Regions from separate parts of the Telluria sp. Soil_C_11 genome, predicted to be linked through region 1. Evidence: riboswitches for the same ligand, from Rfam matches in the RefSeq annotation. Region 1 holds a riboswitch; the other holds the start of a gene.
The links. Region 1 has a riboswitch for cobalamin ahead of AC3A6M_RS24445 (TonB-dependent receptor plug domain-containing protein). Riboswitches for the same ligand answer to the same signal wherever they lie in the genome.
Positions count from the first base shown of each region.

Region 2: another riboswitch for cobalamin. It lies ahead of AC3A6M_RS16955 (TonB-dependent receptor); the one in region 1 lies ahead of AC3A6M_RS24445 (TonB-dependent receptor plug domain-containing protein).

Region 1 is NZ_JBDGIN010000033.1:464-5,061, forward strand. It holds gene cobT (nicotinate-nucleotide--dimethylbenzimidazole phosphoribosyltransferase) at 1-772, shown strand, start outside; gene AC3A6M_RS24435 (adenosylcobinamide-GDP ribazoletransferase) at 783-1,562, shown strand; gene AC3A6M_RS24440 (histidine phosphatase family protein) at 1,579-2,124, shown strand; cobalamin riboswitch at 2,119-2,364, shown strand; gene AC3A6M_RS24445 (TonB-dependent receptor plug domain-containing protein) at 2,437-4,293, shown strand; gene AC3A6M_RS24450 (FecCD family ABC transporter permease) at 4,312-4,598, shown strand, end outside.
Region 2 is NZ_JBDGIN010000010.1:30,389-34,986, reverse strand. It holds gene AC3A6M_RS16960 (thiol:disulfide interchange protein DsbA/DsbL) at 1-233, opposite strand, end outside; gene AC3A6M_RS16955 (TonB-dependent receptor) at 442-2,388, opposite strand; cobalamin riboswitch at 2,465-2,698, opposite strand; gene AC3A6M_RS16950 (M1 family metallopeptidase) at 2,819-4,598, shown strand, end outside.

The sequences.
Region 1 (4,598 bases):
TGGCGCGGCCATCAATGTATTCGCACGCCAGAACGGCGCCGCGCTCCATGTGGTCGATGCGGGTGTCAACCACGATTTCGGTCCGCGTCCTGGCCTGGTCGACCGCAAGCTTGCCCGCGGCACCCGCAACTTCGCGCTCGAACCGGCGATGACGGCGCAGCAGTGCGCCACCGCGATGGAGCATGGCGCCGCATTCGTCGCCGGCCTGCCTGGCAACGTGGTCGGCTTCGGGGAGATGGGCATCGGGAACACGACCGCCGCCGCGGCGCTGATGCACAAGCTCGCCGGCATTCCGGTCGCGGACTGCGTCGGCGCCGGCACCGGCCTGTCGCCACAGGGTGTGCTGCGCAAACAGCGCGTGATCGAAGCGGCGGTCGAACGCCACGCCGGCGTGACCGAGCCGCTCGACGTGCTCGCCACCTTCGGCGGTTTCGAGATCGCGATGATGGCTGGTGCCATGCTGCAGGCTGCCGCGCTGCGCAAGACCCTGCTGATCGATGGCTTCATCGTCACCTCCGCCCTCCTCGTCGCCAGCCGCATCGCACCCGCCATCCTCGATTACTGCGTGTTCGCGCACTGCTCCGACGAAGCCGGCCACCGCCGCATGCTGGAGCAGCTCGGCGCGCGGCCGCTGCTGCAACTGGGCATGCGCCTCGGCGAAGGCACCGGCGCCGCGCTCGCACTGCCGCTGCTGCATGCGGCCGCCAACTTCCTTAACGAGATGGCGACCTTTTCGTCGGCCAGCGTCAGCGAAAAATCCGCCGCCGCATAACAGGACCAAGATGCAACAGGTCCGCCTCTTCTTCATCGCGCTGCAGTTCTTCACGCGCCTGCCGATCCCCTCCTGGGTCGGATTCGAAGCCAGCTGGCTGCAGCATGCCTCGCGCTACTTTCCGTTGGTCGGCTGCGTGGTCGCGGCGGTCGCCGCCGCGGTTTACTTCGCGGCCGCGCTGGTGCTGCCGGCGCCAGTGGCCGCCGTGCTCTCGACCGCCGCCTCGATCTACCTGACCGGCGCCTTCCATGAAGACGGCTTCGCCGACACCTGCGACGGCCTGGGCGGGGGCATGACGCGGGAGCGCGCGCTCGAGATCATGAAGGACTCGCGTGTCGGCGCCTATGGCGCGATCGGCATCGTCTGCATGCTGGCGACCAAGCTGACGGCGCTGGCGATGCTGCCGCCACATGCAGCCGTCGGCGCGCTGTTCCTGGCCCACCCGCTGTCGCGCCTGGCCGCGGCCTCGCTGATCTGGAAGCTGGATTACGTGCGCGGCGAAGGCAAGGCCAAGCCGCTTGCCCAGCAGATGACGAGTGCCGAATTCGCGATCGCCGCCCTCACCGCACTCTTGCCGGCGCCGGTCCTGCTCGCGGCCGGCTGGCTCGCGCCCGATGCCGTGCTGGCGGCGCTGCTGGCGGCCCTGCTTGCCGCGGTGTGGCTCGGACGCAAGCTGCAACGGCGCCTCGGCGGCTATACCGGCGACTGCCTGGGCGCCGTGCAGCAGCTGGCCGAGGCCCTCGTCTACGTCGGCGTGCTGGCCACGCTGGGCCATGGCGCCTGGATCTGAACCGCGAAACCGCACCGTGAAGCTGCACCTGGTCCGCCATCCACAGCCCGAGATCGACCAGTGCCTGTGCTACGGCGCCAGCGACGTCGCCGTCGCGGAACATGAGCTCGCGCGCGTGCACGCGCACCTGCGCGCGGCCGGCCTGCCCGGCGATCTTCCTGTCTACGCCAGCCCGCTGCAGCGCTGCGCCGGCCTCGCCCGGCGCCTGGCCCCGTCCGCGCTGGCCCTCGATGCGCGCCTGGCCGAGATGGATTTCGGCCGCTGGGAGCTGCGCGCCTGGAATGCCATCCCGCGCGCGGAGGTCGACGCCTGGGCCGCCGACCTGCTCCGGTATCGCCCCGGCGGCGCCGAATGCGTGCTCGACGTCGCGCGCCGCGTCGCCGCCTTCATCGCGGATCTGCGCCAGGCCGGCCATGCGGAAGCGCTGCTCATCTGCCACGCCGGCACCATTCGCCTGCTGGGCGCCATGCGCGACGGCCTCCCGCTCGAAGAAGCCGCGCTGAACGCTGCTCGTACTCCGCATCGCATCGCCTACGGCCAAATAGCCGAGCTGGAAGTATAATGTCGACGTTTTGGTGCTCGCGCCTGTGTTCTCAGGCGCAGTTAAACGGGAAACACGAAGCTCTTCATCAGGGCCAAGGTGTGCTGCCCCCGCAACGGTAAGCAAGTACCGCACGACGCAACAGCTGAGAAAGTCAGCGTCGATGCGGCAACCGTCTTCTCATACCACTGTGCGATTGCATGGGAAGGTCAGACGGCCATACTTGCCAGCCCGGATACCGGCCAAAAGGTGGAAGCGTCCGGCTTGCCGGCGCTTCTGTTCAATCTGGCCTACGGGGACGTCGGCCGGTTGTCCACGAAAGAAAACATCGCCATGCGCTTTCCCGTTTCACGGCATGCGGCCGCGCCGCTGCTCGCCTTTGCCCTTGCGTCGCCCGCCATACCCGCTTTCGCCGATCCGGCCATCGGGTCCGTGCTCGTCACCGCCACCCGCACGCCGCAGCGCGCCGACGAGGTCATTCCCGACACGTCCGTCATCTCCCGCGAAGAGGTCGCGCGCGCCGGCGCCGGCTCGGTTGCCGACCTGCTGCGCCGCCAGCGCGGCATCGAGATCGCACGCAACGGCGGCCCGGGCGCCAGCACCAGCGTCTACCTGCGCGGGGCCAACAGCAACCAGGTCGTGGTCCTGGTCGACGGCGTGCGCATCGGCTCCTCGACCACCGGCGTGGCCAGCTGGAATGCGATTCCGCTGTCGAGCATCGACCACATCGAAATCGTCTACGGCCCGCTGAGTTCCCTGTACGGCGCCGACGCGATCGGCGGCGTGGTGCAGATCTTCACCAGGAAGAGCGAGGGCGAAGGCATGCCGGCCTTCAGCGCCAGCGCCGGAGGCGGCAGCGATGGCGCCAGCCAGGTTGACGCCGGCGTGCGCGGCGCCACCGGGGGCGCTCACAGCGTCAGCTATGCACTGGGCGGCGCACGCGAAGATGCCGACGGCTTCTCCAGCACCCGTCCGGGCGCGTCGAGCTATAACAGGGACGACGACGGCTACACGCGCAACAGCGTCAACGGACGCGTGGCCGTGCAGCTCGCGCCGGGGCACGAGTTGGGCGGACAATTCTTGAAGAGCCGCCTGCGCGCCCAGTACGACAGCGGCGCTTCCAGCTACGACACCCACAACGAACAGGTCATCGACAGCTACGCCTTGTTCCTGAACGACCGCATCCTTCCCAACTGGCGCAGCAGCCTGCAGGCCGCCCGCTCCAACGACAGGCTGGGCAGCTTCACCGGCACGGCGGCCAGCGGCGCCAGCCAGATCGATACCCGCCAGGACGAGCTCACCTGGCAGAACACGCTCGACATCCACGGCGACACCCTGCAGCTGCTGTTCGGCCACCGCAAGGACCAGGTGATGTCCAGCGCCAGCACTGCCCTGAACCGTTCGCGCATCACCAATTCGGTGGCGGCCGCCTACGACCTGCGGCGCGGCAGCCACCTGCTCGACCTCAGCCTGCGCAGCGACCACTCGGTCTACGGCGCCAGGACCACCGGGGCGGCCGGCTATGGCTACGCGTTCAGCAAGGATTTGCGCGCCACCGCCAGCGTCGGCACCAGCTTCCGCGCCCCGACCTACAACGAGCTGTACTACCCGGGCTACGGCCTGCCCGACAACAAGCCGGAACGGGGCCGCAATCTCGAGGCAGGACTGCGCTACCAGCTGACTGGCGCCGAGCTGCTGGCGACTTATTACCGCAACCGCCTGACCGACATGATCGTGACGGTGAATCCCTGCCCCAGCCGCACCGGCAGCTGTGCCTACAACGTCAACCGCGCCCTGCTCGAAGGCTTGACGATGTCGGCTGAAACCCGGCTGCGCGGCCTGGTGCTCCGCGCCAGCGTCGACCTGCAGGATCCGCGCGACGAGACTACCGGCAAGCAGCTGGCCCGCCGTGCGCGTCGCCACGCCAACCTCTCGGCCGCGTATGCCGTCGACCGCGTCGACCTGGGCGCCGAACTGCAGGCCTCGGGCAGCCGCTTCGACGATGCGGCGAACGCCAATCGCCTGGGTGGCTACGGCCTCCTGAACCTGTACACTACATGGCGGTTCACGCCCGACTGGTCGCTGCTGGTTCGTCTCGACAATTTGTTCGATCAACGCTACGACCTGGCGCGCAACTACGGCACGGCCGGACGCAGCTGGTTCGCCGCGCTACGCTACGGGATCCGTTAATTCACTCTCCGACTCAGCATGCATCCAGTCCACCCATCCGCGCGCCAGCGCTCTACCGCGATCATCGGCACGCTCCTGCTCGCCGCCCTTGCCTGCCTGCTGTTCGCCGGCATCACGGGATCGGTCTCGGTCGCGCTGTCGGAATTGCCGCAGGCGGTAGCGCAGGTGCTGCGCGGCCATCAGGACTCGCTGGCCGCCTCTCTGCTCGCGCTGCGCGCCGGCCGGGCCCTGGCGGCCTTCGTCACCGGCGGCGCACTGGCCCTGGCGGGCGTGATGATGCAAGCCCTGCTGCGCAATCCGCTGGC
Region 2 (4,598 bases), on a different contig from region 1:
ATGTTGTCACCCTGCTTTTTGACCCACTGTTCGAACTGCGGTTCCAGCGCGTTGCAGTGCGGGCAGTGGTACATGAAGAACTCGATCACCTCGACCTTCTTGCCGGCAGCCTGCACCGGCTGCGGCTGAGCGAGCGTCACGTATTCGACGCCGTTCTTCGGATCGGTCGGCGAGGCAAAAGCGGTGCTGGCGACGAGGCTGGCGGCAAGCAGGGCAAAACGCAGGGAACGCATAAGAATCCTTCTCGAATTGGTTGTGCAAACGACCGCGAGATTACCACTTTTTCGCCGGCCAACCTTAGTCACGGCTTATTTTTTGCAATGCTTACCGCTTGTTACACCGGTACCACCCAAGAGTTAACACTGGGGTCAGACTCCCGATTTTGGAAAAAGCCAGTAGGACATTTCCAAAAACCGGAGTCTGACCCCGGTTTGATTTGGATTAGAAGTCGTAGCGGGCCGAGAGCTTGAGCTGGCGGCCGTCGCTCGGGTAGATGCCCGAGCGGCAGCCGAAGGCGTTGCTGAAGTAATGGCGGTCGGCCAGGTTCAGGCCCGCGGCTGCGAGCTCCCATGGGCCCAGCTTGACGGCGTAGCGCGCGTCGAAGGTCACGTAGGACGGCATGCGCGCGGCGCAGCTGTTGTCGAAGTCGCTGCCGTAACGCTGGCGGTCGACCCATTGCGCGCCGAAATCGGCGCTCTGGCCATTGCCTGGCAGCCAGGCCAGGCGCGCCGTGACCACGTTCTTCGGCACCAGCACCATCTCGCGGCCGGCGTTCGGGCCTTCGGTGAAGGTGGCGTTCACGTGCTGCAAATGGGCGGTGGCGCGCCAGCCCGGCGCCAGCCGGGCCTCGGCATCGATTTCGACGCCTTCGCGGCGCGTCGGGTCGAGGTTGGTGTTGGCGAAGGCGGTCGGGTCGTAGAAGATTTCGTTGTCCAGCTTGTGGCGGAACACGCGCGCCGTGACCTTGCGCGCTTCATCGCCCCAGCTCGCGCCCAGCTCCAGGTCATGCGAGGTCTGCACCTTCAGCAGGCTGAGGCTGGTGCGGAAGCTGTTCTCGTCGACGTTGGCCACGCGGTAGCTCTGCCCTGCGCGCGCGCTCAGGGTCAGTTGCGGCAGCACGCGGTAGCTGCCCTGGGCTTCCCAGGCGTTCCGGGCCTGCGAACCGTTGTCCGGCGTGCCACCCATGATCGCGTCGACGTAGTCCTTGTCGAAGATTTCGCGGCGTGCGCCCAGGGCCACGCGCCCGTCGTGGGCCGGGTCGAAGCGCAGCTCGTCGCGCACGTAAAAGGCCTTCGATTTCTGGCTGGCGTCGGCCAGCGAATAATCCGCGGTGGTCTTGCGCTTCCAGTCGATCACGTCGATGCCGGTGACCAGCTCGTTCAGCATGCCGGCGCCCACGTCACGCAACCAGCGCGCGCGCGGCGAGAACTGGGTCTGGCGGCCCTTGTACTTGGTCACCGATGCGCTGGGGCCGAAGAAGTAGTTCGATTCCGCATCGCGCTCGCGGTGCGACAGCTCGGCCGCCAGGTCGACCGCACCCAGGCGGTATTCGGCGAAGGCGTTCACGCGGTCGGTGTCGAGCGAGCCGAAGTCGTTCGGGGTCTGGGTCTGGCGCGGGTTGGCCTCGAACTGGGCCAGGGTCAGGGAGCCCGGCAGGCGCGAGTCCTGGCGCGCGCTCTCCACCCGCACGCCGGCGCGGCCGCCCGTGTACGCGAGCTGCACGCCGGCCGCGACGCTGTCCTGTTTGAAGGCATTGTTGGCGCGGTAGTTGTCGTTGTCCTGGCGCGCCACGGCGACGTCGGCGCTGATGGCGCCCGCGGTGTGCGACAGGGAAGCGCGCAGGTCGCGCTCCTTGAATTGGCCGGCTTCGGCGAAGATGGAGCCATGCGTGCCCGGCTGGCTGCGCAGCGCCTCCTTGCGGGTCACGATCTGGATCACGCCGCCGGTCGCGCCCTCGCCGTACAGCACGCTGCTGCCGCCGCGCACGATCTCGATGCGCTCGACGGTGTCGATCGGGATGGTCGACAGCACCGCACTGGCCAGTTCGTTCTCGTTCAGGCGCACGCCGTCGACCATGATCACCATGTTCTGCGCGCCGTTGGCGCCGAAGCCGCGCAGGTCGAGTGCGAAGTCGGGCGAGGAGTCCAGGCTCTGGCGGCCGAACACGCCGCCGATCTTGCGGATGGCCTGGTTGACGTCGTTCACGCCGGCCTGTCGGATCTCGTCGCGGGTGATGACGGTGGCGCCGATCGGCTCGAGGGTGTCGGCGCTGGGAAAGCGGGCCCCGGTGATCACGACGGTCGCGGGGGCGGCCTCGTCGGCATGAACGGCGAAAGGAATGGATACGGCAATGGCGCAGGCCAGCGCGAGCGGCTTCTTGGAATTCATCGATGGATTAAAGTTCGATCGTTAGGCCGGCGCGCGTCCCCGCACACCGGCTCGTCACGGAAGCGCGGCAATGCGCCCGCTTCCCCCTGTCCTGGCCGGTATCCGGGCTCGCAAGACAGACTGCTCCACCTTCCTACGCGCAGGGCGCGCAGTGGTCATCGAAGCAGCCAGCCGCCATGAAGGCGGCGCTTGTTTACCGTTGCGGGGGCAGCACACGTTGGCGCGGCGCCGGGGGCACCTGCGCTCCGTGTTTCCCGTTTAACTGCACGCGCAGACCACGCGTGCGGGCACCAGAACCCGTGAATTATAAACCCAATAAGCAACATTCCCGGTCCATTTGTCGCCATGTGTGAGTTTTCTGACAGTGTTTTCGAATATAGTGTGAACACAAATACAACTTAACGAAATTCAATCCTTAGGGGACCTTTGCATGAGATTGAGTTCCACCGTACTGCGCACGGGCGCGCTCGCCGCCCTGCTGGCGGCAGGGGTCGCGGTTACCGCCGACCTGCTCGCCGAACCGGGTGGCCCGGCCGCCGCGCCGGCGCCGTCCCTCGACGGCATCGCCCTGGCGGCGCCGAACGCCGCCGCGGTGAGCGTTCCCAGCAGCCCGAACGCCTGGGGCGGCGCCCGCACCGGGCTCGAAGCGACGCTGTCCGACCGCGTCGTCCACTACGACATCGACGCCACGCTCGACCCAGTGAAGCACACGGTGACGGGCCGCGAAAAACTCACCTGGCGCAACCGGAGCAGCGTGCCGGTGAAGAGCGTCTACGTGCACCTGTACATGAATGCCTTCGAAGGCACGGGCAGCACCTTCTTTACCGAGAAGCGCGAGCGCGACTCCGGCTTCCGCTCCGGCGTCGAGATCAAGGATGGCGAATGGGGCCACATCGCCCTGCGCAGCGTCACCCAGGGCGAGGCCGCCGTGCCCTGGACCTTCGTCCATCCGGACAAGGGCCCGGCGACGGACCACACCGTGGTGCGCTTCGACCTGCCGGCGGCAGTGGCGCCCGGCGCCTCGACCACCTTCGACATCGACTTCCACACCCAGCTGCCGCGCGTGATGGCGCGCACCGGTTACTTCGGCACCTTCCACCTGGTCGGCCAGTGGTATCCGAAGATCGGCGTGCTGGAACTGCCGGGCGAACGCGGGGCCACGGCGCCGCGCTGGAACGCCCACGAATTCCACCTGAACTCCGAGTTCTACGCCGACTTCGGCAGCTTCGACGTCAGGCTGACGGTGCCGAAGGAGTACACGGTCGGCGCCACCGGCGAACCGCAGGGCGCTCCGCTCGAGAAGAACGGCATGCTGACCCACCGCTACGTGCAGGGCGACGTCCACGACTTCGCCTGGACCGCCGACAAGCGCAGCGCGAAACCGATGGTCGAGACCTGGACCGGCCCGGGCAGCCCGAACGTCACCGTCACCGTGCTGTATCCGCCCGAGTACGCGGCCAGCGCGGCGCCGGCCATGAAGGCGGCCAGGGATTCGCTGACCTACTTCTCGAACACGCTCGGCCCCTATCCCTACAAGACGCTGACCGTGGTGATCCCGCCGCACAACGCCGAGGAAGCGGGCGGCATGGAATACCCGACCTTCTTCACCGCCGAGGGCTATGCGCGGGTCGAGCCGGGCACCGCCACCCAGTACCTGCTCGACTTCGTCACCATCCACGAATTCGGGCACGGCTACTTCTACGGCCTGCTGGCGAATAACGAGTTCGAAGAGCCGATGCTGGACGAAGGCCTGAACGAATACTGGGACCTGCGCATGGTCCGCGAGCGCGGCCAGCAGGTGTTCGCCGGCACCCCGCTCACCCGCAGGCTCGGCTTCGCCCCGGCCTTCGATGCCTTCGCCGCCGAACGCACGGGCACCCCGCGCGCCGATCCCGCCGACGCGCCCGGCCAGAACGCCTACGACCGCCTGCAGGGCATCGGCCCGGTCTACAGCCGCACCGCGACCATGATGCGCGACCTCGAAGCGCGCATCGGCAAGGAGCCAATCGAACGCGCCTTCAAGGAATACTACCGGCGCTGGAAGTTCCGCCATCCGAGCACCGCCGACCTGCGCGAGACCCTGGCCGACGTCACCGGCCAGCGCGCCGCGGTCGAAGCCGTGTTCGCCCAGCAGGTCTATGCGGCGACCAGGGTCGACGACCGCATCGCCGACTTCAGCAGCCGCGAACAGCTGCCGCTGCCGGGCACGC